One region of the Pseudoduganella aquatica genome, then DNA from elsewhere that is predicted to be linked to it. Evidence: predicted binding sites of a transcription regulator. Region 1 holds the regulator's gene; the other holds the start of a gene.
The links. The regulator NrdR, encoded in region 1, represses ribonucleotide reductase genes. The targets are predictions, from matches to a motif close to CACNANATNTNGTG.
Positions count from the first base shown of each region.

Region 2: a site for NrdR is predicted at 2,362-2,375, ahead of KT882_RS27755 (ribonucleoside-diphosphate reductase subunit alpha). Genes of this name have one in related genera too.

Region 1 covers NZ_CP086370.1:5,175,487-5,189,873, forward strand. Annotated here, with positions in the region: gene KT882_RS23115 (SMP-30/gluconolactonase/LRE family protein) at 1-95, shown strand, start outside; gene KT882_RS23120 (OsmC family protein) at 202-624, shown strand; gene KT882_RS23125 (riboflavin synthase) at 626-1,252, opposite strand; gene ribD (bifunctional diaminohydroxyphosphoribosylaminopyrimidine deaminase/5-amino-6-(5-phosphoribosylamino)uracil reductase RibD) at 1,262-2,359, opposite strand; gene KT882_RS23135 (GspH/FimT family protein) at 2,381-2,998, opposite strand; gene KT882_RS23140 (type IV pilin protein) at 2,926-3,390, opposite strand; gene KT882_RS23145 (pilus assembly protein) at 3,396-5,525, opposite strand; gene KT882_RS23150 (pilus assembly PilX family protein) at 5,588-6,220, opposite strand; gene KT882_RS23155 (PilW family protein) at 6,220-7,200, opposite strand; gene pilV (type IV pilus modification protein PilV) at 7,197-7,751, opposite strand; gene KT882_RS23165 (DUF4351 domain-containing protein) at 7,896-8,606, shown strand; gene nrdR (transcriptional regulator NrdR) at 8,613-9,074, opposite strand; gene glyA (serine hydroxymethyltransferase) at 9,152-10,396, opposite strand; ZMP/ZTP riboswitch at 10,487-10,606, opposite strand; gene KT882_RS23180 (SDR family oxidoreductase) at 10,692-11,438, shown strand; gene ybgC (tol-pal system-associated acyl-CoA thioesterase) at 11,513-11,968, shown strand; gene tolQ (protein TolQ) at 11,973-12,662, shown strand; gene KT882_RS23195 (ExbD/TolR family protein) at 12,678-13,118, shown strand; gene tolA (cell envelope integrity protein TolA) at 13,122-14,072, shown strand; gene tolB (Tol-Pal system beta propeller repeat protein TolB) at 14,081-14,387, shown strand, end outside.
Region 2 covers NZ_CP086370.1:6,212,756-6,227,142, reverse strand. Annotated here, with positions in the region: gene KT882_RS27765 (sensor histidine kinase) at 1-516, shown strand, start outside; gene KT882_RS27760 (sigma-54-dependent transcriptional regulator) at 560-2,086, shown strand; gene KT882_RS27755 (ribonucleoside-diphosphate reductase subunit alpha) at 2,473-5,397, shown strand; gene KT882_RS27750 (ribonucleotide-diphosphate reductase subunit beta) at 5,457-6,557, shown strand; gene KT882_RS27745 (hypothetical protein) at 6,813-7,343, shown strand; gene KT882_RS27740 (hypothetical protein) at 7,548-7,796, shown strand; gene KT882_RS27735 (RidA family protein) at 7,793-8,077, opposite strand; gene KT882_RS27730 (LysR substrate-binding domain-containing protein) at 8,196-9,086, shown strand; gene KT882_RS27725 (hypothetical protein) at 9,284-9,655, opposite strand; gene KT882_RS27720 (transcriptional regulator) at 9,803-10,855, shown strand; gene KT882_RS27715 (YggT family protein) at 10,949-11,461, shown strand; gene KT882_RS27710 (carbohydrate kinase family protein) at 11,543-12,484, opposite strand; gene KT882_RS27705 (DUF3426 domain-containing protein) at 12,494-13,879, opposite strand; gene prmA (50S ribosomal protein L11 methyltransferase) at 13,895-14,387, opposite strand, start outside.

The DNA.
Region 1 (14,387 bases):
TGAGCGAGGCCCAGCGCGCCGCCGAGCCGCTGGCCGGTTCGCTGTTCAGCGTGCAATTGGATGTGGGCGGCCTGCCGCCGGCGCGCTACGGCTGAACCCAGCGCCTCTCCCCTGCGCGCCCTCTCCCTTAAGTGAGCGGCGCGCTTCAAGCAATCGGCATACGATAGCTGCTCCCCTTGCAACGCAAACAAAGGAGCAGCGATGAAAACTAACGGATCGGCCGTCTGGTCGGGCGGCATCAAGGATGGCAAAGGCGCCATCAGCACCCAGAGCGGCGCCATGAAGGACTACCCTTACGGCTTCGCCAGCCGCTTCGAGGGCAAGCCGGGCACCAACCCGGAAGAATTGATCGGCGCCGCGCACGCGGGCTGCTTCACCATGGCGCTGTCACTGATCCTGGGCGAAGCGGGGCTGACTGCGGAGAAAATGGAAACCAAGGCCGAGGTCACGCTGGACAAGGTAGCCGACGGCTTCTCCATCACGGCCGTGCACCTGACCTTGCAGGCAAAGATCCCGGGCGCCGACAAGGCCACCTTTGACGAACTGACCGCCAAGGCCAAGGCCGGCTGCCCGGTGTCCAAGCTGCTGAACGCCAGCATTACGCTGGACGCGACGCTGCTCTGACTTACTTGCCGACCGACAGCATGCGCTCGACGTAGCGGGCGATCAGGTCAATCTCCAGATTGACCTTGCCGCCCACCGTCAGATGCTTGAGCGTGGTCACGGAAATGGTGTGCGGGATCAGGTTGATGGAGAACTGGCACACCAGCGCGTCGCCGCTGCCGATATCGTGCACGCGGTTGACGGTCAGCGACACGCCATTGACCACCACCGAACCCTTGAAGGCCAGGAATTTGGCCAGCTCGCGCGGCGCCTCGATCACCAGCTCCCAGGACTCGCCCACCGGCTCGAATTTGCGCACCACGCCCAGGCCGTCGACGTGGCCGGACACCAGGTGGCCGCCCAGGCGCTCGGACAGGGTCAGCGCTTTTTCCAGGTTGACTTCGGACGTGCCGTCCAGACCCACCGTGCAGTTCAGGCTTTCGCGCGAGACGTCCACCTTGAAGGTGGTGGCGGTCTTTTCGATGACGGTCATGCAGGCGCCGTTCAGGGCGATGGAGTCGCCCAGGGCGACGTCGGCCAGCGGCAGGCCGCCGGCGTCGATTTCCAGGCGCACGCCTGCGTCATGGCCGCCTTCCAGCGGCTGGACCGAAGTGATTTTGCCGACTGCGGCAACAATTCCAGTAAACATGGTGCTATCTCATTGTGAAGTGAATCTGGCAAGGATACGCAAATCCGCGCCGGTCTGCTGAACCTGGTGGAATTTCAGGCTCTTGCGCCCGCTCAGTTCCGTCAGCGCGGGCAAGGCGAACATGCCCTGGGCGTCGCCCAGCAGCATGGGCGCCAGGTAGACCAGCAGTTCGTCCACGCAGCCCTCGCGTATCAGTGAACCGTTCAGCTTGCCGCCAGCTTCGATGTGCAGCTCGTTGATCTGGCGGCGGCCCAGTTCGCGCATCAGTTCCGGCAGGTCGACCTTGCCGTGCGGGTTGGGCAGCGTGATGATCTCGGCGCCCACGGCGCGCAGCGCGGCCTCCTTTTCCGGATGGCTGACGGCGGCCACAATCCAGGTTCCGCCGCCTTCGAGCACGCGCGCCGAGGGGCTGATGTCCAGGCGGCTGTCCACCACGATGCGGCGCGGCTGGCGCGGCGTGTCCACCGAGCGCACCGTCAGCTGCGGATCGTCCGCTTTCACGGTGCCGATGCCGGTCAGGATGGCGCAGGCGCGGGCGCGCCAGGCGTGGCCGTCGGCACGCGCTTCGGGGCCGGTGATCCACTGGCTGGCGCCATTGTGCAGTGCCGTCATGCCGTCCAGGCTGGCGGCGGTTTTCATGCGCACCCAGGGCAGGCCGCGCGTCATGCGCGAGAAAAATCCGATGTTCAGCTCGTAGGCCTGCTCGGCCAGCAAGCCGCTGGAGACCTCGATGCCGGCCGCCGCCAGCTTGGCCAGGCCCTGGCCGGCCACCAGCGGATTGGGGTCTTCCATCGCCGCCACCACGCGGCCCAGGCCGGCGCGCACCAGCGCGTCCGAACAGGGCGGCGTGCGGCCATGGTGGTTGCACGGCTCCAGCGTGACGTAGGCGGTGGCGCCGCGCACATCATGGCCGCGCGCCTGCGCGTCCTTCATGGCCTGGATTTCGGCGTGGTCCTGCCCGGCGGGCTGGGTCACGCCGGCGCCGATCACGCGGCCGTCCCGCACGATCACGCAGCCTATGCGCGGATTGGGCGAGGTGGTGTACAGCCCCTTGGCGGCCCATTCCAGGGCCAGCTTCATGCCTTCGGTGTCGTTGTTGATGTCCACAGGATCGCTTACTCGGTTTGTTTAGTCTGCGCTGGTGCAGAGCGCCGGCTGCGCGACGGGATCGCACACCCTAACCCGGCCCAGCATATTGATCTTGACGAGGCGCTTGTGCTGGCCGGCCTCCAGCGTCAGCGTGCCCCAGCGCGCCGCCTGGCTGTTGCCCGCCTGGCAGCTGCGCCCAGCAGCATTATAGGCAAGATAAGCCGGTCCCGTGCCGGAAGTGAATTGCGCGCCGAGATGTATGCCGTCCGCCATGGGCTGCTGGACAGCGTAGCGTTCCTCGCCGGGATCCGGACGGCGGTTGCCGTTGCGGTCGGCGAAGACGGTCCAGCCCCGCTCCCACGCATCGCCGCTGGCGTCGTGCGGCGCCATCAGCACCACGCCGCCGCGCGCGATGGCCAGTGAACGAGTCAGGGCGATGGCGCCCTGCACATCGTTCAGGGCTGCGCGCAACAGCTGCTTTTGCAGCAGGGATTGCAGGCTGGGCGCGGCGGCGCCGGCCAGAATGGCTGCCAGCGCCAGCGCGACCAGCAATTCGATCAGCGTAAGGCCCGCCGTGGCGCGGCTCAGCGCCAGCAGCGCACGCCCTGCCCGCTTGCCAGCCGCAGCCCGGCGCTGGTCAGTATCAATTTTCCGCATTCCCTGTCCTCGTAGTGCGCATCCACCTTGGCCGTGCCCGGCGTGGCAATCAGCTGCACGCAGCTCGAGATCGCTTCATCGTCGCAGGCCTTTGCTTCGATCTCATATGCGCTTCCGGCGGCGCTGGCGCCGGACCACCATTTGAATTCGCGCTCGGCGGGATCGTTGGAGCCGGACGAGAAGGCAATGTAGCTGTTGTGGGCGCTGAAGTAGCGCTCCTGCTGCTGCATCAGCAGCAGCAAGGCAGCCTGCCCTTCCACGCGCTTGCTGCGGATCACGAACTGGCTGTAGGAAGGATAGGAGAACGCGGCCAGCACCACGGCAATCACCAGCACGACCAAGGCCTCCAGCATGGTCCAGCCCCGGCAGCGCCGGGCGCAAATGGCGTTCATGGACTTCACGGCTGCTCCCTGTCCCGCCGTTGCGGCGTCCGCCCCTGTGCTGCCTGATACAGCTCGCGCCAGTTGGCCAGCTCTCGCCAGCCCAGCCTGCCGGCAGCAAGCACCGCCTTGGCCCGCGCCGACGGCAGCGCACCAGCTTCCCTGGCGCCCGCATTGACGGCGGCGATGCGCTTGCTGACCAGCATCCGGCCGCCAGCCTGGCGCACCGCCTGCGCCGCCTCGGTCACGATCACAGCCGCCGGCCCGGGCAGAAAGTCCGCGACCAGGGTGCCGGCCGCCTCTCCGGAGAGCGGTACACCGGCGCTGTCCGGCGCCAGCCCGCTCAGCACATCGAGCGCGTAGCTGCGGCTGGCGATGGACGCGCAGGCGCTGGCGCCGGTCAAGACCGTGTTGAAGAAAATCTGTCCATCGGCTAACGCAGCGCCGCCGACGCTGCGCTCTCCCCTTCCTGCGCCATTGAAGTCGACATACCAGCCATGCGCACCGCCGGCGCCGCCGTAAGTGAAGCTGCGCCCGCGCAGCGCCAGCACTGCGGCATCCGGCGCGCCCTCCAGTTCGCGCTGGGCCAGATCGCCACGTCCCAGGGGCCAGTCCGCGCGCGTTCCGCCTCGGCCGTTCACGCTGTCGTCCAGCACCGCGTAGAAGGATTGCTGGCCATAACGGGCCGGATCGCGGTCTGCCGCCTCCAGCAATTTCCCGGTCCCGAACAGGATCAGATAGCCACCGCCGGGAGCATTGGCAACACGGGGCTGCATCGTGATGGGCTGCCGCACGCGCCGAGCGTCGCGCGCGACAAACACAGGGCCTTCCGCCGCATCCCGCCACGGCTCGCCGCCCGTAAAACTGAAACGCCACAGATTGCCCTGCAAATCCCCGGCGTAGGCATAAAGCACGGCGCCGTCGCCGTCCAGCACCAGCGCCGGCGCGCTCAGGGCATTGGCGCGGCCGGGCTCCCCGCCCGGCGCTTGCAGGCGATAGTAGTTCCGGTTCAGCCGCCATGCCTCGCCTGCCGGCTTGTCCAGCGCCAGCAGGAACAAGGCGCTGGCATTGGCCGGGTCGGCATTGCCGTCGCTGGCCTGGCTGTTGACGCCGCTGCTCACGAGCGCAAAATAGCGGTAGGCATTGGCACCGCTGCGCAGACGCAAGCGCGCAATCTGCGGCAGGGACGTGACATTGCCCATCGCCGCGTCATCGCGGTCGGTGAACTCCCACAGCGCGCCGCCGATCTGGGGGAAGGCGGACGGATTCGTGACGTCCAGCGCGAATACGCCCTGCGCGCCGGCCCCCATGGCGGATACCAGCACCGTCCGCCAGTTCCCGTCCAGCTGCGCTTCGGCCACGCTGGCCGGGCCGTCGACATAAGCGCCATGCACATAGTTGCGGTCGGGCAGGCGGCTAAGCAGGGAGAACAAGGCCTCCGGCACGTAGGCAAACAGCTCGGCCCCGCTCACCGCATCGAAGGCATGCAGCATGCCGTCGTTGGCGCCCAGGTAGGCCGCTGTGGTGCGCGCCTGCATGCTGTCGTAAAAAGCGCGGTAGCCGTCGCCATTGCCTGCGGCGGACGGTGGCCCGGCGTACACCGGGATGCCGTTGACGGCGTCGCCAAGTATGCTGGCGCGGCGGCGGAACAAGCGCCCTTCTTCGCTGCGGTCCCCGCGCAGCCAGTCCAGGCGCTTTTCGCCTTTGCGGTCGGACACTGGACGGGCGGGCGGCGGCGGGCGGTTCAGGGCGGTGCGTTGCGCGGCGGACAGCGCGTCCCACTCGAAGGCTATCGTCACCCGCCTGCCCTGCTCCAGCCTGGAGGTGTAGATGCGGCGGCTTCGGTCCGGCTCGGGCAAGGCGTCCAGCAAAGCAGCGGCGTCCCACAGAGGGGCCGAAATCTGCGGCGCGCCGGATGCGTCCACGCTCACGGCCGAGCGCGTGAACACCCCGCTCCAGCTGCCGGGCCGCGCGCCTGCCTGGAACACCGCCATACCGGAAGGCGTGGACGCCACCGCTGCGGCGCCGCGCAGCAAGTCCGGATGCGGCACGCAACTGGCGCCCAGCGGCTCGGTGCTCAGCTCCACCAGCGGCTGCACAGCGGCAGCTTGCGCGGCGGCCAGCACTGCAGCCAATACTGTGCACACTGCACGCGCCATTCGCCGGCTGGCGCCGAGCCAACGCGCACAGCGGTCCGTCCATGGCAGTTTCATGGCGTCCCTCCCTCGTCTGCTTTGCGATAGCTTCCTTGCAGCACGGCCTCGGTGGATTCGCGCGCACCAAAACCGATGGCGGTGACGCGGTACAGGTACTGCGTGCTTCCGGCATCTGCGCCAGGCGGGTGGTAAGGCATGCGCTCGATGATGTAGCGCGGGCGCCGGAATGGCAGCAGACCTTGGCCAGTCTCCATCAGCGCGCCGGTGAACCGTCCAAACGGCACGGAGCGCGAGGCGGCGCCGTCGTCGCCGATGTCGACGCTCTCCCACACCGGCACATCGCCATCCGCAGGCGCGCACAGTCCAAGCCCGGGGTTGTCGGCGCCCATGCCGCAGCCTTGCACAAAGCCCAGGCCGCTGCCCGGAGCCAGCAGCGCGGCACGCGCCGGCGTGCTGGCGGCGCCGCCGTTAATCTCCTTTTCCGCGTCGGCCAGCGCATCCTCCGCTGCTTGCAATGCCACGTAGCGGTCGCGTTCGGCCCGCGCCGCCTTCTCGCCCAGCATGGCCATGCGGGCGGCGGATGCGCCCAGCAGCAGCACGGCAATCAGCATCAGCAACGTGAGGAGCAGAGCAATCCCTTGCTCCGCGAGCATGGGGACCGCGCTGATTTGCCGGATGGCGGCCATCACCCGCCCCCGGCGTTACGCAGCGCGATCGATGTTTCGAACACGCGCCGAACGCGCTGGCGTTCGCCATCGGGCAGCAACTGCTCATCTATGTGCACGCCACGGTCGCCATCGGCCATGCTGCCGGTGTACGCGCCGCCGAGCAGGTCGTACTTCAGCGGCACGGCGCCAACGCGGGAGTAAGCATCGCCATGCAGCAACAAGGCCGCTTTGATGCTGGCCACACGCTTCCACCACGTTTTACGGTTGAAGTCCTGTGCGCGTGCAGCGGCGGTAGCGCCCTCCAGCACCAGATCTCCATCCATTAAGTTGATGGCGCTCGCGCTCAGGTAGCGGTTGGGAATGCCGTCCGCCGGCGTGTCGGTGTCGATTCCGTATAGCACCTGGAAACTGTCCACGCCGCGGACGATGGCGTCGGCGCCCCAACTGTGCGCGCTTTTATATTTGCACCGCAGTTCGGCGACACCGTCGCTACCCTTCGCAACGTAGAAAATACTCCAGCCGCGCTGCGCTTCGCTGCCCGCCGCCGCAATGCCAAAGCCGGCGCAATTCAGCACGGAGCCGTCCGCCTCGGGCGAGCCGGAGCCGGCATAGCGCAAGGCCAGCACATCGCTGCCATTCACGGTTGCGGGCAGCGGATCCTCAATGCCGTTGCTGTTGCGGGAAATACTGGCGTCATCCAGTCCGCTGATGTTGGCGCTGCTTTCCGGCGTGGTTGCCGGCGGCACGCTAGCATCATCCCAGTTCACAAACGCGGCTTGCCGCACGGACTGGCTGATGATGGACAGCGCGTAGCGGCCGCTGTCATTGAGCCGGGCGCTTTCAGTGTGAAACGCATAATTGGCGCTGGCATTCACCAGCAGCGCGCTGGCCACCAACGTCACCAGCGAGCCCACCGCGATCGCGATCACCATCTCAACCAGGCCGAGACCGCGCTCGCGGCTGCGGCCTGCATCACCATTGCAGACGGCCTTTTTCATGGCGCCACTCCCGCCAGCACCAGCGCCACACCGGGCGCATAATCGCCGTCCACATCGCTGGCCGCCGTACCGTCCGGATTCTTGCCGCGCCAGCCAACCTTGACGACTACCGGCGCCGCAGGGCCGCCCGCGCAGGGCCAACGCAGCCGGCCACTGCTCCACATGCCCGTGTCTCGGCAGATGCGCACCCGGCCGCCGGGCAGTTGCAAAGCGATTTGCCGCTTCAAATCATACATATCCGCCTGCGCCATGGCGGCGCTGTCGCACGGTCCGGCCCAGCACTGGCGGCCGGGCGCGGCGGGAACCGGCTCGGCATGCGCGTCATAGTCCAGAGAGAGATAGGCGGTGGCGATCTGGCCCGGATTGGCGCGCAAGCGTTCGGCCATGGCGAAGGCCATTTGCGCTGCATTGCTCAGCAATTGCGATTCGTAGCGCACACGCAGCGCCACCAGCTGCATGCCGGCGGCTCCCAGCACGCCGACGGCCAGCACCACCACCGCCACCAGCACTTCGATCAGCGCGAAGCCGTGAATCCGCCGTTGCGATGCCATACGCCACCTCCGCACAAGCCGCTTGAGAGACACCCTGATTGCAAGTTAGCAGCCCATGCGCAAGCCGCTTTGACGCAGATCAAAGCTCATATAACTCAGCCTTAAAATCCCACTAGCGATTGCCTATCGTCATTGCAAGCAGGAATGAAGTGTGCCAGCGCCAACCTTCGGCAGCGGCCTTGCGCCAGATCGAAACGCGTCAGCACACCGAGGGCTAGACTGCTGTTCGGCTGCACGCTGGAATTGAGGTTCCGCACCACTAAACTACAGGATCTTGCCGAGCATACCGGCGCATTGTTGGAGCATCACACCCCCTTCGCCTTGCTTACCGCCGCTCATCTGCTGACTCAGGAAACGCATGGACTGCCCGAGCAACGGCTTGCTGCAAAATGGAAGCTGACACGATTGCTGCTGGCGCGTGACTGGGACCATCAACGTATCGTAAACTTATTCCACGTCATCGACTGGATCATGCTCCTGCCCACCGAGCTGGAAGCCCAGCTCTGGCAGGACATGGCCCAAATTCAAGGGAGACCCACCATGGAAAATTACATTCCGCGCGGCGCCAGAATCGTGATGCGGCGCGAGTTGGCTGAGGCGAAGGTCAAAGCTGCGCTAGAAGGAAGGCAAGAAGGGATGCTGCAAGGGAGGCAGGAAGGAAGGCAGGAAGGAAGGCAGGAGGGAATACAGCAAGGCCAAGCCGCCCTGCTCGCCCTGCAGCTAAGCCAGCGTTTCGGCACCCTGCCAGACGACATCACCTCCATGCTGTCCACAGCCAGCCTGAGCCAGCTGCAAGACTGGGCCAAAGCGGTCATCGACGCGCCCACGCTGGACCAGATCTTCGCCCGCCATTGAGGCGAACTAGGTTTTCGGCGCCTGACCGACTTCTTCGATGGCGTCCTGGAACTCGGCGAGGTCCTCGAAATTCTTGTAGACGGAAGCGAAGCGGATGTAGGCCACCTTGTCCAGCCGCTTCAGCTCCTGCATCACCAGCTCGCCGATATAGTGCGTATCGACTTCGCGCTTGCCGCTGGTGAGCAGTTTTTCTTCGATCGCCTGCACCGCCATGTCCAGCGAGGCAGCCGCCACGGGCCGCTTGCGCAAGGCCAGCGTCAGGGAGCCGCGCAACTTGGCCGCAGCGTACTCCGTGCGGCTGCCGTTCTTTTTGACCACGAACGGCATCACGAGTTCAATGCGCTCGTATGTCGTGAAGCGCTTGTCGCACTTGCCGCAGCGGCGGCGGCGGCGGATCGCGTCCCCCTCCTCCGACACGCGGGTGTCAAGGACGTGGATTTCTTCATGCTGACAGAACGGACATTTCATCTGGCGCCGGGCTTTCGAATATTAAAAGAGCGCCGGACCAACACGGTCACGGCGCCCTGATGTTACCAAGACAATGTTTAAGCGTAAACCGGATGCGCGTCAGCCAGCACCTTCACGGCCGCTTTCACGCGCTCGATGGTGGCGGCGTCATGCGGATTGTCCAGCACGTCGGCGATCAGGTTGCCCACTTGTTCCGCTTCGGCTTCCTTGAAACCGCGGGTGGTCATGGCCGGCGAACCCAGGCGGATGCCCGAGGTCACGAACGGTTTCTGCGGGTCGTTCGGGATGCCGTTCTTGTTGCAGGTGATGTGCGCCTGGCCCAGGATGGCTTCCGCTTCCTTGCCGGTCAGGTTCTTGGCGCGCAGGTCGACCAGGAACACGTGCGACTCGGTGCCGCCCGACACGATGCGCAGGCCGCGCTTGATCAGCGTCTTGGCCAGCACGTCGGCGTTCTTCACCACTTGCTGCTGGTATTCCTTGAACGCTGGCTGCAGCGCTTCCTGGAAGGCCACGGCCTTGCCGGCGATCACGTGCATCAGCGGGCCGCCCTGGATGCCTGGGAAGATGGCCGAGTTGATGATCTTCTCGTGCTCGGCCTTCATCAGGATGATGCCGCCGCGCGGGCCGCGCAGCGATTTGTGCGTGGTCGAGGTGACGAAGTCGGCGTGCGGCACAGGGTTAGGGTACAGGCCGGCGGCGATCAGGCCGGCGTAGTGGGCCATGTCCACCATGAAGTAGGCGCCCACGGCTTTCGCCACGGCGGCGAAACGCTCGAAGTCGATTTTCTTGGAGAAGGCGGACGCGCCGGCGATGATCAGCTTGGGCTTGTGTTCCTTGGCCAGCGCTTCCATGGCGGCGTAGTCGATGTCCTCTTCCGGCGTCAGGCCGTAGGAAACCACATTGAACCATTTGCCGGACATATTCAGCGCCATGCCGTGGGTCAGGTGGCCGCCTTCTGCCAGCGACATGCCCATGATGGTGTCGCCCGGCTTCAGCACGGCGAAGAACACGCCCTGGTTGGCTTGCGAGCCCGAGTTCGGCTGCACGTTGGCCGCTTCCGCGCCGAACAGTTTCTTCACGCGGTCGATCGCCAGCTGCTCGACCACGTCCACGTATTCGCAGCCGCCGTAGTAGCGCTTGCCCGGGTAGCCTTCGGCGTATTTATTGGTCAGCTGGGAGCCCTGGGCTTCCATCACCGCTGGCGAAGTGTAGTTCTCCGAAGCGATCAGCTCGATATGGTCGTGCTGGCGGGTGTTTTCCTTCTGGATCGCGGCGAACAGGTCTGGATCGACGGAGGACAGGGTGTGATCTTTTGCAAACATGAAAAAACTCCAAGTGAGAGAGTAAATCTGGCAGGTGGATCGAATGAGGAACGCCAATAAGCGAGGAGCAGCCTCTTCGTGCTTTCCATCGGTGGCTGCCCAGGCGAACGGCTGTTGATTTGAAATCTCACGTTCCCCGGTGGATGCCCACCTTTCGCCGATAGATCGCGCAAGCGCAGACCCGGCTTTTCGCCAGTCACGTGAGACGTAATGGAAGCCAGATTGTACTATCAACTCAGGCAATTACGCTACACTTGCCCTACTCCACCATGTCATCTATTAGTAAGGAAGCAATATGATCGTCTTCATCACCGGCGCCAGCGCCGGTTTCGGCGCCGCCATGGCCCGCGTGTTCACCGCCAACGGCCACAAAGCCATCATCGCCGCCCGCCGCATCGACCGCCTGCAGGCCCTGGCTGCCGAACTGGGAGACCAAGTCCTGCCTATCGCGCTGGACGTGACCGACAAGGCCGCCATCCGCGCCGCGCTGGACGGCCTGCCGGCCGCATGGCGCCAGATCGACGTGCTGGTCAACAATGCAGGCCTGGCCCTGGGCGTCAAGCCGGCCCACGAATCCTCGCTGGACGACTGGGAAACCATGATAGACACCAATTGCAAAGGCCTGGTCACCATGACCCACGCCGTGCTGCCCGCCATGGTGGCGCGCGGCGCCGGCACGATTATCAACATCGGCTCCACCGCCGGCGCCTATCCTTATCCGGGCGGCAATGTGTACGGCGCCACCAAGGCCTTCGTCGAGCAGTTCACCCTCAACCTGCGCGCCGACCTGGTGGGCACCGGCGTGCGCGCCACCAATCTGGCGCCCGGCCTGTGCGGCGGCACCGAGTTCTCCAATGTGCGCATGAAGGGCGACGACGCGGCCGCCGCCAAGGTCTACGAGGGCACGGTGCCGCTGGCGCCGCAGGACATCGCCAACACCGCCTACTGGATCGCCACGCTGCCGCCGCACATGAATGTGAACCAGATTGAACTGATGCCGACTTGTCAGGGTTTCTCCCCTTTCACGATCAAACGGGGATAAAATCCATCTTTTCGCCGAAAAAAACGTAAGCGAGTGTTACAAGAGGGCCAAACTCGCTTGCAAAATCGCGTAGAATGTTGCCCAATCTCATTAGTAGTCAGAACAACATGCCTTCAGAGTTTACCTGGAATGTCCGTGTCTATTACGAAGACACCGATGCCGGCGGCATTGTCTATTACGCAAATTACCTCAAATTCTTCGAACGCGCGCGGACCGAATGGCTGCGCGCCATCGGCGTTGACCAGCACGCCCTGCTGCAGCAGCACGACGCCATGTTCGTCGTGAAAAGCGTCGCTGCCGAGTATCATGCGCCAGCTAAACTCGACGATGTACTAAAATTAACCTTAAGTATCGAAAAACTGGGCCGCGCCTCGCTGCAATTTGTGCAGCAAGCCTGGAACGGCGATCAGTTGCTTAACACGGCGCGCGTGAAAGTTGGTTGCGTCGATTCCGCGCTGCGCCCGCGCGCGGTGCCCGATGTGGTAGCGGCACGCATGCGCGGCGCCGTGTCATCCCCAAACTCAGACTGAAACAATGAACGTCACTCAAGACCTCTCCTTCATCGCCCTGATTTCCAACGCGCACCTGATCGTTCAGCTGATCATGGCGCTGCTGCTCGGCATTTCCCTCACCAGCTGGACCTATATCTTCCGCAAGATGTTCGCCGTGCGCGCCGCGCGCCGCCAGACCATCGACTTCGAGAAAACCTTCTGGGCCGGCGGCAACCTGCACGCGCTGCACCAGAGCGCCGGCAGCAACCGTGAACAGAGCGGCGCGCTGGCGCGCATCTTCGAAGCGGGCATGGGCGAATTCATCAAGGGCAAGGCCGCGCACGCGGCCAGCCGCGAGCTGGACGCCGGCGCCGTGCTGGACGGCGCCCGCCGCGCCATGCGCGCCGCCTTCCAGCGCGAAATGGACGCGCTCGAATCGCACCTGGCCTTCCTGGCCTCGGTCGGCTCGGTCTCGCCCTACATCGGCCTGCTGGGCACCGTCTGGGGCATCATGAACGCCTTCCGCGGCCTGGCCAATGTGCAGCAAGCCACGCTGGCCGCCGTCGCGCCCGGTATTGCCGAAGCGCTGATCGCCACCGCCATCGGCCTGTTCGCCGCCATCCCCGCCGTGGTCGCCTACAACCGCTTCTCGCACGATATCGACCGCCTGGCCATCCGCTTCGAGAGCTTCGTGGAAGAGTTCTCCAACATCCTGCAGCGCCAGTCGCGCTAACCGGGGAGCATAACCATGGCATCTTCCTTCTCCAGCGGCATGCGCGGCAGCCGAGGCGGCCGCAAGCTGAAGTCCGAAATCAACGTCGTACCTTACATCGACGTGATGCTGGTGCTGCTCATTATTTTCATGGTCATGCCCTCGTCCAACAACCCGTCGCAGGTGGACCTGCCGCAGGCCGAGCGCTCCACCCGCCCGCCGGACGACTATATCCAGATCATTATCAAGCCCAACGGCGCGCTGTCGATCGGCGTGCAGGGCAAGAACGCGGACGCGCCGGAGACCGAGCCCAACCGCGACGCCCTGGTGCGCAAGCTGCGCAAGCTGCATGAGGCGCACCCTGAGTATCCGGTGATGATCGCCGGCGACAAGGAAAGCAAGTACGACGACGTGATCCAGCTGATTTCGGAATCGAAAAAGATGGGCATCAGCCGCGTTGGCCTGGCCACGAAGTAAAGTATGACGATGAAACACGCCACCGCAGGCGGCCCGTACCGGGTGCCGAAACGCGACGACCGCTGGAGCTCGATCGGCCTGGCCGCTGCCATGCACGCGGGCCTGCTGTTCTTCCTGTGGGTGGGCGTGGCATGGCAGAACAACGAGCCGGTGGCGGTGGAAGCGGAAGTGTGGGACATGAGCACCCAGACCGCCGCCCCGCCGGCGCCGCAGCCGCCGGAAGCGAAACCTGAGCCCGAGCCGGAACCGGAGCCCGCGCCCACGCCGCCGCCCAAGGTGGTAGCGCCACCAGTGGAAGCGCCGCCGCCGGCCGTCGACCCCGAGATTGCGCTGCAAAAGCGCAAGGCCAAGGAAAAGGCCGAGAAGGAACGCGTTGAAGAAGAGAAGGCAAAAAAAGTAGCCGAACAAAAGGCCAAGGAACTCGAACAGAAGAAGCTCGACGAGAAGAAGAAACTCGACGAGAAGAAAAAGCTGGAAGAGCAGAAACTGGCCGAGGAAAAGGCCAAGCTGGATCAGGCCAAGGAAGACAAGAAAGCCGCCGAAAAGGCAGCCAAGGCCAAAGCGGAAGCAGAGCAGAAAAAGCTGGATAAACAGCGTGCGGCGGAAATGGCGCGCATCACGGGCGCCGTTGGCGCAGGCACCACCGGCACGGCCGCGAAAGCGACCGCGCCGCGCCTGGACAGCGGCTACGTGGCAGCCATTACCGCCAAGATCAAGAGCAACATCGCGTATGCCGGCAGCGACGTCGCCGGCAACCCGCGCGCCGAGTTCAAGATCGAGCAACTGCCAACTGGGGAAATTATTTCGGTCCGGAAGATCAAGAGTAGCGGCATTCCCGCCTACGACCTGGCGGTGGAAGCAGCCATCGCCAAGTCCTCGCCTTTGCCGAAGAAGAAAGACGGCACGGTCGAACGCGAGATTACCGCAGGATTCAACATGAAAGATTTGCCTTGAGAACCAATATGAAAAAAATGACTAGCCTGACCAATGCACTCGCCGCCGCCAGCCTGCTGGCCAGCCTGAACGCCTACGCGCAGCTGAAGGTGGAAATCTCCGGTGTCGGCAGCAACCAGATCCCGGTCGCCGTGGCCGCCTTTGCCGACGAAGGCGTGGCGCCTGCCCAGGTGTCGGCCGTCATCAAGGCCGACCTGGAACGCAGCGGCATGTTCAAGATCATCGACGCCGGCGTGATCAACAACCCGAACGACGTCGACTACAGCCAATGGAAATCGCGCGGCGCCAACGCCATCGTGGTCGGCACCGTCAGCA
Region 2 (14,387 bases), 1.0 Mb from region 1:
AGCGAGCCGCTGGCGCTGGCCGGCTTCCTGGCCGAGCTGGCGGCCGAGTTCCAGGACACGCACGCGCTGGCGCCCGGCATCGTGCAGCTGGACGTGGAGGCGCTGGCGGCGCGCGCGGGCGGGGCCGGCGAGGGCGGCCAGGTGCGCTTCGACGCGCTGCACCTGCGCGAGGTGCTGCTGAACCTGCTCAACAACGCGGTGCGCTACGCCAGCGGCGGGCCGGCCAGCATCCGCCTGTTCGTGGTGGGCGGCAAGGGCCGCAGCCCGGGCCTGGAGCTGCACGTGCAGGACGACGGCCCCGGCATCACGCCCGAGGTGCGGCTGCACCTGTTCGAGCCCTTCTACACCACGTCCAGCAAGGGCACCGGCCTGGGCCTGTATCTGGCGCGCGAATTGTGCTTGAATAACGAAGCCATGCTGGACTACGAATACCGCTTCGACACGGCGGCGCAGGCCGACGGCAGCCGCAAGTCCAGCGGCCGTTTCGTGATCACGTTTGCGCGCCCGGGCGCCTGAGCCGGCCCGGACCGCCACCACCACACTATATAAGAAGGACACCATGAGTGCACCCCGCAGTTCCCCGCGCGTGCTGGTCGTCGACGATGAAGCCGACCTGCGCGAGCTGCTGGAAATCACGCTGCTCAAGATGGGGCTGGACGTGGACAGCGCGGAAAACCTGGCGCAGGCGCGCGGCTACCTGGCGCAGGCCGGCGGCGGCGCCGGCTACGCCCTGGTGCTGACCGATATGCGCCTGCCCGACGGTCTGGGGCTGGAGCTGGTGCGCGAGGTGTCGGCCAGCTGCCGCAACACGCCGATCGCCGTGGTGACCGCCTACGGCAGCGCCGACAACGCGGTGGTGGCGCTGAAGGCGGGCGCCTTCGACTACATCAGCAAGCCGGTGGCGCTGGACCAGCTGCGCGTGATGGTGCAGTCGGCGCTGCGGCTGAACGCGCCGGCCGGCGCGGCCGGGACGGGCGAGGGCGCGGGGCCGGGCGCGGCCGGCCAGCCGCCGGCCAGCCGGCTCAAGGGCGATTCGGCCGTGATCCAGGCGCTGCGCGCGCAGATCGCGCGGCTGGCGCGCTCGATGGCGCCGATCGCCATCAACGGCGAGTCCGGCAGCGGCAAGGAGCTGGCGGCGCGCGAGATCCACGCGCAAAGCTCGCGCGCGGGCCAGCCGTTTATCGCCGTCAACTGCGGCGCCATCCCCGAGGCGCTGATGGAGGCCGAGTTCTTCGGCTACCGCAAGGGCGCGTTCACCGGCGCGGCCGACGAGCGCGACGGCTTTTTCCAGGCCGCCAACGGCGGCACGCTGATGCTGGACGAGGTGGCCGACCTGCCGCTGGCCATGCAGGTCAAGCTGCTGCGCGCCATCCAGGAGCGGCGCGTGCGCAAGATAGGCGCCACGGCCGAGGAGCCGGTGGACGTGCGCATCATCAGCGCCACCCACAAGAACCTGGAGCAGCTGGTCGAGCGCGGCGCGTTCCGGCAGGATTTGTTCTACCGGCTCAATGTGATCGAGCTGAGCCTGCCGCCGCTGCGCGAGCGCCCGGACGACCTGGGCGTGCTGACCGACGCCATCCTGGCGCGGCTGGGCACCTTCGAGCAGCGCGTGGTGCTGGGGCCGGGCGTGCTGGAGGCGCTGCGCGGCTATGCCTTCCCGGGCAATGTGCGCGAGCTGGAGAATATCCTCGAGCGCGCGCTGGCCTTTGCCAACGACGGCGTGATCGAGGTGCGCGACCTGGCCCTCAAGGGCGGGCGCGCCGGCGACATGCCGCCCGGCTATGTGCCGCCGCCGGCCGAGCTGCGCCGCGAGGAGGGCGCGCCGGGGACGGCGGCGTCCGCGCCGTCGGGCTACCAGCCGCTGCCGGCCGCGGCGCCGGCCTACGCCCCGGGCGCGCTGGCGCCGGATGCGCTGCCGAGCAATCTGCCGGACTACCTGGCCCAGGTCGAGCGCGACATCATCATGCGCGCGCTGGCGCAGACCCAGTACAACCGCACCCAGGCCGCCAGCCTGCTGGGCATCAGCTTCCGCCAGCTGCGCTACCAGATGCAAAAATTGAACATCCAGGAGCCGGACGGGCTTTAGACTATAATGCTGGCCCGCCGGGTTTTTGCCAGCCCGGACGGGTCTGGATGAAGCGGCAATGTTGCGTTTACGCCAGTGCCGCAGGCGCGGCGCCCGGGGCGGGCGCGGCTGGTGCCAGGCGCCGCCGCGTGGTCGGTGAGCGCCCGCTAACCCGCTACGGCCTGAACGGCGGGGCGTCCCTAAAAGTCAACAGAAATTTCGTGCTCCAAAGCCAAATTTCCCCCTTGTCTAGACCCCACGGGCTCACTACAATTAGTGGCACAATTTGACCAGTTCACTAGATGTAGTAAAAAAACTTGGCAATCGTTCAAAGATGCTTTAGGGCAATCGACGAACTTTATTCTCACAAAACATGCGCGCAGCACGCTGCTAAACCGGGAGCTTCAATGCAATCAACTCAAGACATCACCAACAATCCGGCGCCACAAGCGCCGGCATCGGCGGGCGCAGTCAGCGGCCTGGCCACGGCTGCCAGCGCCCTGGGCGATTACCGCATCATCCGCCGCAACGGCGCGGTGGTGGCGTTCGAACCGTCCAAGATCAATGTCGCCATGACCAAGGCTTTCCTGGCCGTGCACGGCGGCCAGAGCGCCGCGTCCGCCAGTGTGCGTGAGATCGTCGAGGAGTTGACCAACGGCGTGGTGAGCGCGCTGGTGCGCCGCCAGCCGTCCGGCGGCACCTTCCATATCGAAGACGTGCAGGACCAGGTGGAACTGGCGCTGATGCGCTCGGGCCAGCACGACGTGGCGCGCGCCTACGTGCTGTACCGCGCCAAGCACATGGAGGAACGCCGCCTGAAGAAGGAATCGCAGGGCGCCGCCGCCGCCGCCGAGCCGCAGCTGAGCGTGACCGAAAACGGCGCCCGCCGTCCGCTGGTGATGCAGGAAGTGCGCGACCTGATCGCCGCCGCCTGCTCCGGCCTGGAAAAGCACGTCGACTCGGACGCCATCCTGGCCGAGACCGTGAAGAACCTGTACGACGGCGTGCCGGTCGAGGAACTGCACAAGTCCGCCATCCTGGCCGCCCGCGCGCTGATGGAAAAAGACCCGGCCTACTCGCAGGTCACCGCCCGCATCCTGCTGCACACCATCCGCAAGGAAGTGTTCGGCCATGAAGTGGCGCAGGCCAAGGCCGCCGCCGAATACCTGACCTACTTCCCGCAATACATCGCCAAGGGCATAGCAAACGAGCTGCTGGACCCCGAGCTGGCCAAGTTCGACCTGGCCAAGCTGGCCAAGGCCCTGGTGGCCGACCGCGACCTGCAGTTCGGCTACATCGGCCTGCAGACCCTGTACGACCGCTACTTCCTGCACGTGCGCGACGTGCGCATCGAGATGCCGCAGGCCTTCTACATGCGCGTGGCCATGGGCCTGGCGCTGCGCGAAGAGAACCGCGAAGCGCGCGCCATCGAGTTCTACAACCTGCTGTCGACCTTCGACTTCATGTCGTCCACCCCGACCCTGTTCAACTCGGGCACCTTGCGCTCGCAGCTGTCGTCGTGCTACCTGACCACCGTGTCGGACGACCTGGAAGGCATCTACGACGCGATCAAGGAAAACGCGCTGCTGGCCAAGTTCGCCGGCGGCCTGGGCAACGACTGGACCCCGGTGCGCGCGCTGGGCGCCCACATCAAGGGCACCAACGGCAAATCGCAGGGCGTGGTGCCCTTCCTGAAAGTGGTGAACGACACCGCCGTGGCGGTCAACCAGGGCGGCAAGCGCAAGGGCGCGGTGTGCGCCTACCTGGAAACCTGGCACATGGACATCGAGGAATTCCTCGACCTGCGCAAGAACACCGGCGACGACCGCCGCCGCACCCACGACATGAACACCGCCAACTGGATTCCGGACATGTTCATGAAGCGCGTGATGGAAAAGGGCGAGTGGACGCTGTTCTCGCCGTCCGAAGCGCCGGACCTGCACGACAAAGTGGGCAAGGCCTTCGAGCAGGCCTACCTGGGCTACGAAGCCAAGGCCGCCGCCGGCGAAATGCGCGTGTTCAAGAAGATCGCCGCGCTGGACCTGTGGCGCAAGATGCTGTCCATGCTGTTTGAAACCGGCCACCCCTGGATCACCTTCAAGGACCCGTGCAACATCCGCTCGCCGCAGTCGCACGTGGGCGTGGTGCACTCGTCCAACCTGTGCACCGAGATCACGCTGAACACCGGCCCGGACGAGATCGCCGTCTGCAACCTCGGCTCCGTCAACCTGCCGGCCCATATGAAAGAGGGCAAGCTGGACCACGTGAAGCTGCAGAAGACCATCCGCACCGCCATGCGCATGCTGGACAACGTGATCGACATCAACTACTACGCGGTCGACAAGGCCCGCAACGCCAATATGCGCCACCGTCCGGTCGGCCTGGGCGTGATGGGCTTCCAGGACTGCCTGCACATGATGCGCGTGCCGTTCTCGTCGCAGGAATGCGTGAGCTTCGCCGACACCTCGATGGAAGCGGTGTGCTACTACGCCTACCTGGCCTCGACCGAGCTGGCCGAAGAGCGCGGCCACTACGAGTCCTACAAGGGCTCGCTGTGGGACCGCGGCATCCTGCCGCAGGACTCGATCGCGCTGCTGGCCGAAGAGCGCGGCGCCGGCTACCTGGAGCAGGACCGCTCGGCCGCCATGGACTGGACCCCGGTGCGCGAGCGCATCGCCAAGTTCGGCATGCGCAACTCGAACTGCGTGGCGATCGCTCCTACCGCCACCATTTCGAACATTATCGGCGTGTCGGCCTGCATCGAACCGACCTTCCAGAACCTGTACGTGAAGTCCAACCTGTCGGGCGAGTTCACCGAGATCAACTCCTACCTGGTGCGCGACCTGAAGGCGCGCGGCCTGTGGGACGAGGTCATGATCGCCGACCTGAAATACTTCGACGGCTCGCTGGTGAAGATCGACCGCGTGCCGCAAGACCTGCGCGACATCTACGCCACCGCGTTTGAAGTCTCGCCGAGCTGGCTGGTGGAAGCGGCTTCCCGCCGCCAGAAGTGGATCGACCAGGCCCAGTCGCTGAACATCTACATGGCCGGCGCGTCGGGCAAGAAGCTGGACGAGACCTACAAGCTGGCCTGGCTGCGCGGCCTGAAGACCACCTACTACCTGCGCACCATCGCTGCGACCCACATGGAGAAATCGACCTCCAAGACCGGCGCGCTGAACGCGGTGGCCGTGGACGGCGGCGCCTCTGCCAGCGCCTTGGCGGCTGCGGCCCCGGTCGCGGCGGCTCCTGCCGCCGCCGAGGAAGACGGCGCCGCCTGCTACCTGCGTCCGGGAGACGACGGTTTCGAGGAATGCGAAGCCTGCCAGTAATACAATAGGAGGACCGCGCCGCGTGCGCGGTCCGTTTGCCAATTCAAGAAGGAAATATCATGCTGTCCTGGGACGAAGACACTGCGCCTGCCGCGCAACCCCACGCACCACTCAACGCCGAAGGCACTGCCGAGCAGATCGCCCGCCGCGTGAACGCCGACGACAAGCGCGTCATCAACGGCCAGACCGACGTCAACCAGCTGGTGCCGTTCAAGTACAAATGGGCCTGGGACAAATACCTGGCCGGCTGCGCCAACCACTGGATGCCGCAGGAAGTGAACATGCAGCGCGACATCGAGCTGTGGAAGAACCCGAACGGCCTGACCGAAGACGAGCGCCGCCTGGTGAAACGCAACCTGGGCTTCTTCGTCACCGCCGACTCGCTGGCCGCCAACAACATCGTGCTGGGCACCTACCGCCACATCACGGCGCCGGAATGCCGCCAGTACCTGCTGCGCCAGGCCTTCGAGGAAGCCATCCACACCCACGCCTACCAGTACATCGTGGAGTCGCTGGGCCTGGACGAGCAGGAAATCTTCAACGCCTACAATGAAGTGAAGTCGATCCGCGACAAGGACGAGTTCCTGATTCCGTTCATCAACACGCTGACCGACCCGGCTTTCACCACCGGCACCGTGGAAAACGACCAGAAGCTGCTGAAATCGCTGATCGTGTTCGCCTGCCTGATGGAAGGCCTGTTCTTCTACGTCGGCTTCACCCAGATCCTGGCGCTGGGCCGCCAGAACAAGATGATGGGCGCCGCCGAGCAATACCAGTACATCCTGCGCGACGAGTCCATGCATTGCAATTTCGGCATCGACCTGATCAACACCATCAAGATGGAAAATCCGCTGCTGTGGACGCCTGCCTTCAAGGAAGAGATCAAGGGCCTGTTCCTGAAGGCCGTGGAGCTGGAATACGCTTACGCGGAAGACACCATGCCGCGCGGCGTGCTGGGCCTGAACGCGGCCATGTTCAAGGGCTACCTGCGCTTCATCGCCAACCGCCGTGCTACCCAGATCGGCCTGGAAACGCTGTTCGACCAGCCTGAGAATCCATTCCCATGGATGAGCGAGATGATCGATATGAAGAAGGAACGCAACTTCTTCGAGACCCGCGTCACCGAATACCAGACCGGCGGCGCCCTGAACTGGGACTGATCCGTTTCTGCTCCACCCGAAACCCGGCCGCGCGCCGGGTTTTTTCATGGGGGCGCGGTGAGCCCGCGCAGCCCCCTCTGCCTAACATGTCGAATTTGTGTGCCTAATTCTGCCTAATTGCGCCTAAAACGAACTTTTTCTTTTCGCCGCTGTCAAATAGACAGGAATAGGCGAAACGAGGCAAGATTAGACAGGGGAATTAGTATGGATAGGCAGAGGGATTTCGCAGGCATACCACCTGCGGCGCACATCGAATTGCGCGACTACCTGCGCACTTCCGGCAGTACGCTGAGCGTATCCGAGGCGCTCAGGCTGGCCATCAAGCACTGGATCGCCGCGCAGCGCGCAGCCGCAGAGCCGGTGTGCGGCTATCAATGGAAGCAGTTGTTCTTACCCTCCGGCAGCTTGATCCGGATGCGTCACGGCGAGCAAAGCTACGTCGCCGAGGTGATGGGCGACGAGCTGCTCTATCAAGGCATGCCGGTCTCGCCACGGCAGTTCACCCTCATGGTAGCAGGCCACGGCCGCAACGCATGGCGCGACGTCTGGGTGCGGCTGAACGGCGAGCGAAACTGGACCCAGGCCATCCGGCTGCGGCGGGCGCTGGAGCAGCGGCCCGTGGCGCAATCCCCGGTTGAGGCAATGGCCGCCGCTGCCCGTACCATGAGCGACGCTCTGCAAACCACGCTTGCCCTTGTTGAGCACGTTCATCACCAAGCTTCGCTGCGGCCTGAACAACGCATTCCCAAGCGCCGTAGGCAGGAGGACATGATGCTGGACGAGTGATTCCACGCCGGAGTTCCGTATCGAAGGCAACCACACCACGCTGGCGGACTACGTGGAGTCGGCCGTCGAAGGCCGTACGCAGGACAGTGGCACGCTGTGTGAGATCTCCAATATAGAAGAGACCATGCAATATATAGAGCGGACCGTCGAGCCGGGCAGCCCGCTCAGCGAGCGCTTCATGCGCGAGCTGCACAGCATGGCCGCGTGGTCCGTCTGCTGACCTATGCGCTACTAATTAAGTACGCAAGCTCGACCGCCTCCGACTACGGCTACCTCCAGGAAAAAATCCTCGTCCCGGCGCTGGCCGTGTCGCGCGAGCGCGGCCTGATTGCGGCGGACGAGCACACCGTGCTGCTGGCCGTCATGAAGTTGAAGACCGCCAAGTCGGCCGACCTCTCCGCCAGCATGCCCGCGCTGGGCGATGAAGGCTTCATCCCCGCCGCGCTGAACTAGCCGGCGGCGGCGATGGCTTCGATCTCTATCATCGCCTCCGGCGCGTACAGCGCCGCCACTTCCACGATGGTGTCGGCCGGGTAGGGCGGCGCGAACCACTGGCGGCGCAGCGCGACGATCTTGCCGAAGTGCCGCATCGAGGTCAGGTAGATGGTCACCTCGATGACGCGCCGCAAGCTCGACCCGCCCGCCACCAGCACCCGCTCCAGGTTGCGGAACGCCTGCGACAGCAGGTAGGGCGCGTAGGGATCGGGCGTGGTATGGATCTGTTCCAGCTGCATGGCATCTCCTTCAATGACTGAGTTAAAATGAACTGAAGCACATTATGTGTACGCCGCTCCATGGCGGCAAACGATCATTCCTCACCATATAGGTGAGCAAAACTAATCCATAGCCACGATGAGAAAACTGCCCGCCATCGGCGCGCTGCGCGTGTTCGAAGCGGCCGCGCGCCGCCTCAGCTTCAAGGACGCGGCCGAGGAGCTGAACGTCACGCCCACCGCCGTCAGCCACCAGATCAAGCACCTCGAGCAGGCCATCGGCGTCGAGCTGTTCGAGCGCGGCCCGCGCCGCGTCACCCTCACCGCCGCCGGCCGCCAGCTTTTCCCCACCTTGCGCGACGGCTTCGACAGCATCGAGCGCGCCATCGAGCAGCTGGTGCGCGCGCAGGGTGCGCAGGTGGCGCGCCTGTCCTCCACCGTCGCCTTCATGGCGCGCCGCCTGGCCACCCGCGCCGGCTCCTTCCGCGATGCCTACCCCGACTGGACCCTGCGCCTGGACGCGTCCAACGAGCTGGTCGACCTCGACGCCGATGCCGACGCCGCCATCCGCTACGGCAGCGGCCTCTATCCCGGCCTGCTGGTCGAGCACTTGTTCGAGGACCGCTTCGCGCCCGTGTGCAGTCCGCTGCTCAACATCCGCAGCATGCGCGAGCTGCGCCGCGCCACGCTGATCCACTTCGAGTGGGGCGAGGCGGTGCGCGGCGACGAGCGCGCGGTCGAGTGGCGCCAGTGGCTGGCCGCCGCCGGCGCGGCCGGCATCGACGCCGACACCGGCGTGTCCTTCAGCGAGGAACTGCACGCCGTGCAAGCGGCCATCGCGGGCCAGGGCATCGGCCTGCTTAGCCTGACTTTGGTGGAGGAGGAACTGGCTGCGGGCGTGCTGGTGCAGCCGTTCGACTTGTCGCTCGCCAGCTTCCGCTACGACCTGGTGTACAGCGCGCGCGCGTCTGCGCGGCCGGCCACGACGGTGCTGCGGCATTGGGTGCGCGAGCACTTCAGTGCGCACTGATCAGCACTCGAAAGTGAGAGCCCAAATGCGCGCCGAAGCGCACCTGTGCGCGCAAGGCTTCCTTGGCCGCGCATCGAAAAAACGCGCGCGCATTTTTTCAATTCGCGCACGCGCGTGATCGTGATCGGCGACGCACCGCGCGCGAAAAAATCGGCGCGCAGCGTCCGCATTTGATGAACTAATGTGCGATAGCGCGCCTATCGTGCAAAAAAGAGTGCGAAAGTGAGTTGTGCCGGTTGCGCACCGACAAGGTTTTCGTGTAATTTACGAGATTGAATTTGCGTGATTTTTTTTGTGCGGTTTTTTGAGCCGCGCGCGCCCGCAAAACGATCAACAAAATGGGATTCGAGACACGCACGAGTATGCACAAGACCACACCGTTTTTGCGATGACCGCCTCGCCTGGCAATGTCCAGGCCGGGCGGTTTTTTCTTCAAAAATCAAAAACGTGATGTGGCTGCGATGGGGAACACCGGTGCTGAACACACGCCCGCCACCCGCCAACATCGTAACAAGATTTAGTGCGCCGGCCGTTCCGTGAACGCCGGCGTCGGGGCTGAAGCGCTGCAAACGTGAGGAGTTGCAGCAGTTCAGCTGGTGCCGAATTCATTAGCGCAAACCATCCGTTTGCGCCGATGAATAATTCGCCTGGCCAGGGGGCCGGACGGGTTTTAATCTTGTGCGTAATTCTCATCTCTAGATGAAGGAGAGACCAAAATGGCTACAGCGAAAGCAAAGAAAGAAGTAAAGAAACCAGCGGCTAAAGCAGCCGCTGCCACCAAACCGGTTGCCAAGAAAGCCGCCGCGAAACCAGCCGCCAAGGCCGTGGTAAAAGCTGCCGCTAAACCAGCAGCCAAGCCAGCAGCGAAAAAAGCCGCCGCCAAACCGGCAGCCAAACCAGCGGTGAAAAAAGCCGCCGCTAAACCAGCAGCCAAGCCAGCAGCGAAGAAGGCCGCCGCCAAACCAGCAGCCAAGCCAGTCGCGAAAAAAGCCGCAGCGAAACCAGCAGCCAAGCCAGCAGCGAAAGCAGCAGCCAAGCCAGTAGCGAAGAAGGCCGCCGCCAAGCCAGCAGCGAAGAAAGCCGCCGCCAAGCCGGCAGCCAAGCCGGCAGCGAAGAAGGCCGCCGCCAAACCAGCAGCCAAGCCAGCAGCGAAGAAAGCCGCCGCCAAGCCAGCCGCTAAGCCAGCAGCGAAGAAAGCCGCCGCTAAACCAGCAGCCAAGCCAGCAGCGAAAAAAGCCGCCGCCAAGCCAGCCGCTAAACCAGCAGCGAAGAAAGCCGCCGCTAAACCAGCAGCCAAACCAGCTGCAAAAAAAGCCGCCGCCAAACCAGCAGCCAAGCCAGCCGCCAAGAAAGCCGCTGCCAAGCCAGCGGCTAAACCGGCCGCCAAAAAAGCTGCCGCTAAACCAGCAGCCAAACCAGCCGCGAAAGCCGCTGCTAAACCAGCCGCCAAGCCAGCCGCCAAACCAGCAGCAGCCAAGCCTGCGGCGAAAGGCGTCGCCAAGCCAGCAGCAAAAAAGGCGGTTAAGGCAGTTGCCAAGCCGGCAGCTGCCCCGGTAGCAGCCGCTCCGGCCGCGCCAGCTCCAGTAGTGGCCAAGCCGGCCGCGAAAAAGCCAGCCGCGCCGAAAGCTGCCGCCCCTAAGAAGGAAGCCGCCAAGCCTGTCGCCGCTGCTGCTCCTGCCGCCGCCGCACCGGCTGCCGCACCAGCCGCCAAGACCGCGCCTACCCCGGCCGCCGCCTGGCCATTCCCGACCAGCACCCGTCCATCCTGAGCTGAGTCGTCGCTAGCCTTATGAGGCAAGGCCGCTGTGTGAGACAATCACACAGCGGTTTTTTTATGGAGGGAGCCCGTGCTTAGTATCGTCATGCTGATAGTGGACACCGTCGCCGGTTTGCTCGGCGCTGTCCTGTTGTTGCGTTTCTGGATGCAAGCCATCCGCGTGCGTCCGCCGTCGTCGGTGGCGCAATTCACTTTCCAATTATCCGACTGGCTGGTGCGCCCCCTGCGCCGGGTGGTCCCGGGGGTGGGCGGCTTCGACTGGGCCAGCCTGATCGGCGCCTTCCTGATCGTGTTCCTGGCCACCTCGGTGCTGTTCTTCGTCGGCGCCGCGTGGCAGACCGTGCTGCTGGCGGCGCTGTACCGCTTCCTGCAGTGGATACTGTACGGCTTCATGGCCATGCTGGTGATCGAAGCCATCTTCAGCTGGGTCAACCCGCACGCGCCGCTGGCACCCTTCATCCGCGCCCTCAACGAGCCGCTGCTGCGCCCCCTGCGCAAGGTGGTGCCGCTGGTGGGCAATCTCGACCTGTCGCTGCTGGTGGCCCTGATCCTGCTGCAGATCGCGCAGCTGGTGCTGGGCATGCTGTTCGGCCGATAAAAAAAGTGCGGCTCGCGCCGCACCTGCATCTTGTCACTGCGTAGGGCGGGTTAGGCCAAAGGCCGTAACCCGCCATTTTTTTTATTCGTAACGGTAGCCGAACGCCGCCTCGAAGCGCTCGCCGATCTGCGCCTTGGTCAGCACGTGGTTCTGCGCGCCCTTGTGCGCGATCTTGATCGCGCCCAGCAGGCTGGCCAGGCGGCCGGTGGTTTCCCAGTTCAGGCCATGCGTGATGCCGTACAGCAGACCCGCGCGGTAAGCGTCGCCGCAACCGGTCGGGTCCAGCACCGCTTCGGCCGTCACGGCCGGAATGGCGATGCGCTGGCCGCCGGTGTAGATCTCCGAACCCTGCTCGCCGCGCGTGACGATCAGCGCCTCCAGGCGGCCGGCGATGTCCTGCAAGGTCAGGCCGGTCTTCGACATCAGCAGCTCGATCTCATAGTCGTTGCAGGTCACATAGGTGGCCTTGTCGATAAAGGCGATCAGCTGTTCGCCGTTAAACATCGGCATCTGCTGGCCCGGATCGAACATGAAGGGGATGTCCAGCGCGGCCAGGTCGTCGGCGTGCTTGAGCATGCCCAGGTGGCCGTCGGGCGAAATGATGGCCACGCGCGCCGGGCCGGCGTTGGCCACCGGGTTCTCGTGCGCGAAGGACATGGCGCCCGGGTGGAAGGCGTTGATCTGGTTGTTCTCGCTGTCGGCCGTCACGAAGCACTGCGCCGTGTAGGCGTCGCCCTTGATCAGGATGTTGGCGGTGGAGATGCCCAGCTTCTGCAGGCGCGCCAGGTAAGGGCCGCTGTCCTGGCCCATCACGCCGACGATGCGGCCTTCGCCGCCCAGCAGCTTGAGGTTGTAGGCGATATTGCCGGAGCAGCCGCCGAACTCGGTGCGCATGGTCGGCACCAGGAAGGACACGTTCACCTTGTGCAGCTGGTCGGCCAGCAGGCTGTCGGCGAAGCGGCCTTCATGCTGCATGATGAAGTCGATGGCGAGCGATCCGCAGATCAGGGAGGTCTGGTTCATGATAGGTTCTTATGGATAGAAAACAGCGATGTGATAGCCCGATGCCTTGACCTGGGCTAGTTCGAAATACAGCTTCACGGATTGTTCGGAGCGCGGCGCAAAGCCCTTGGCGAGGTCCGCCGCGCCGGCGGCGTTGCCAGCGGCGGCCGCCGGCGCCAGGTAGTCGCGCGGCGCGAACACGCGCCGCAGCACGGGCTTGCCGGCGTCGTCGTTCAGTATCAGCTCGATGTGCGGCCAGGCCTGCGCGGTGCGCGCGCCGTTGCGCAAGGTGGTGGTGAAACTGAAGACATTCTCGGCCAGGGTCTGCAGCTCGCCCTGTTCGATGCTGAGCGCGTCGATCTGCGCCGGCAGGTCCACCGTGCAGCCGGCCAGCGCGCAGGCCGACACCAGCGCCGGCTTGAGCGAGGGCACGGCGGCGGCCAGCGGGTTGCGGAAGGTGCCCAGCACCTGCGCGGCCAGCGCGGCCAGCAGCAGCGGCACGCCGAGCGCCATGGCGACGCGGGCCGCCTTGCCCACCTGCTTGCGGCGCCGGTCGCGCTTGACGAAGCCGGGTTCGTCGTCGTCCGCGCCGTCCGCATCGCGGCCGGTCTGGCCGGCGGAGACCGGCGTGGCGGGGCCGGTGGCGGCGGCTGCGGCGGCCGTGGCGGCGCTGGAGAGCGTGACAACGTCGTCATCGTCGTCCTCGCCGGCGGCGCCGGGTTCGATGCGGTGCTCTGCGCTGTCGGAGCGTTCCTCGCTGCGGGGCGGGAAGGCGTCCAGTTCGAAACTGTCGTGCAGCGCGACGGCGGTCAGGTGCTCGTCGGGCAGATCCAGCGTTGGCTCGCGGCGGCCGTCGGCGTCTTCCAGCGGCGCATCCAGGCGGTCTTCATGATCGACGCGGTCTTCATCGTCCAGCGCGGACAGGGGCGGGTATTCAGGGCGCGGCGGCTCGGCCTCCGGCGCCGGCAGCGCATCATCGGATGCCTCTTCCTCGGCGGCGGGCGCGGCGTCGACGGCCTCCGGAACCGGCTCGTCCTCGGGCTCGGCGCCCGGCTCGGTGTCCAGCTCCACGTCCAAGTCGAGGTCCAGGTCGAAGGCCTCGTCGCCGGGCATGACGGGGGCAGGGGCCGGCTCAGGGGCCGGCTCGGCCTCCAGCTCCAGCTCCCCGTCCTCGGCGCGCGCGTCGAGCGTGGTGATCAGGGCGTCGAGTTCAGGGGAGGAGGTGGGCGCCGGAGTGGGCGCCGCTGGCAGATCAATAATGACGGGCTGCTTGAGCGCCGGCTCCACCAGCGCGGCATTGCCGTCGAAGACTTCATTGCAGGCGCCGCAGCGCACTATGCCCCCACGTAATTTCAACTGGTCGTGGGCGACCCGAAATATCGTGTTGCAGTGGGGGCATTTGGTGGCGAGCGCCATCGGGCTAGCGCGAGCTTAGCGGGCCGGAGGAACAGTGTCGCTGCCCAGCACGCCGTGCAGCGCAACCCAGCCGTCCAGCTCAGCCCACACGCCCAGCTTGATGAACGGCGCATACGCGGCCGCCACTTCCTCGGCCTGGCGCGCCAGCACGCCCGACAGGATCAGCGAACCGCCGTCGGCCACGCGGCCCGACAGCATCGGCGCCATCAGCTTCAATGGGCTCGACAGGATATTGGCCACCACCGTGTCGAAGCGCGCCGTGGCGTGCGCCGACGCGGCAAAGGCGTCCGGCAGGAAGTACGCGATCTCGCCGACCTGGTTGCGCTGCGCGTTGTCGCGCGCCGACTCGATCGCCTGCGGATCGATATCCACGCCCGCCACCGTGCCCGCGCCCAGCTTCCTGGCCACCATGGCCAGAATGCCCGAACCGCAGCCATAGTCCAACACCGTCTTGCCCGGCGCAGGATGCGCTTCCAGCCACTCCATGCACAATCGCGTGGTCGGATGC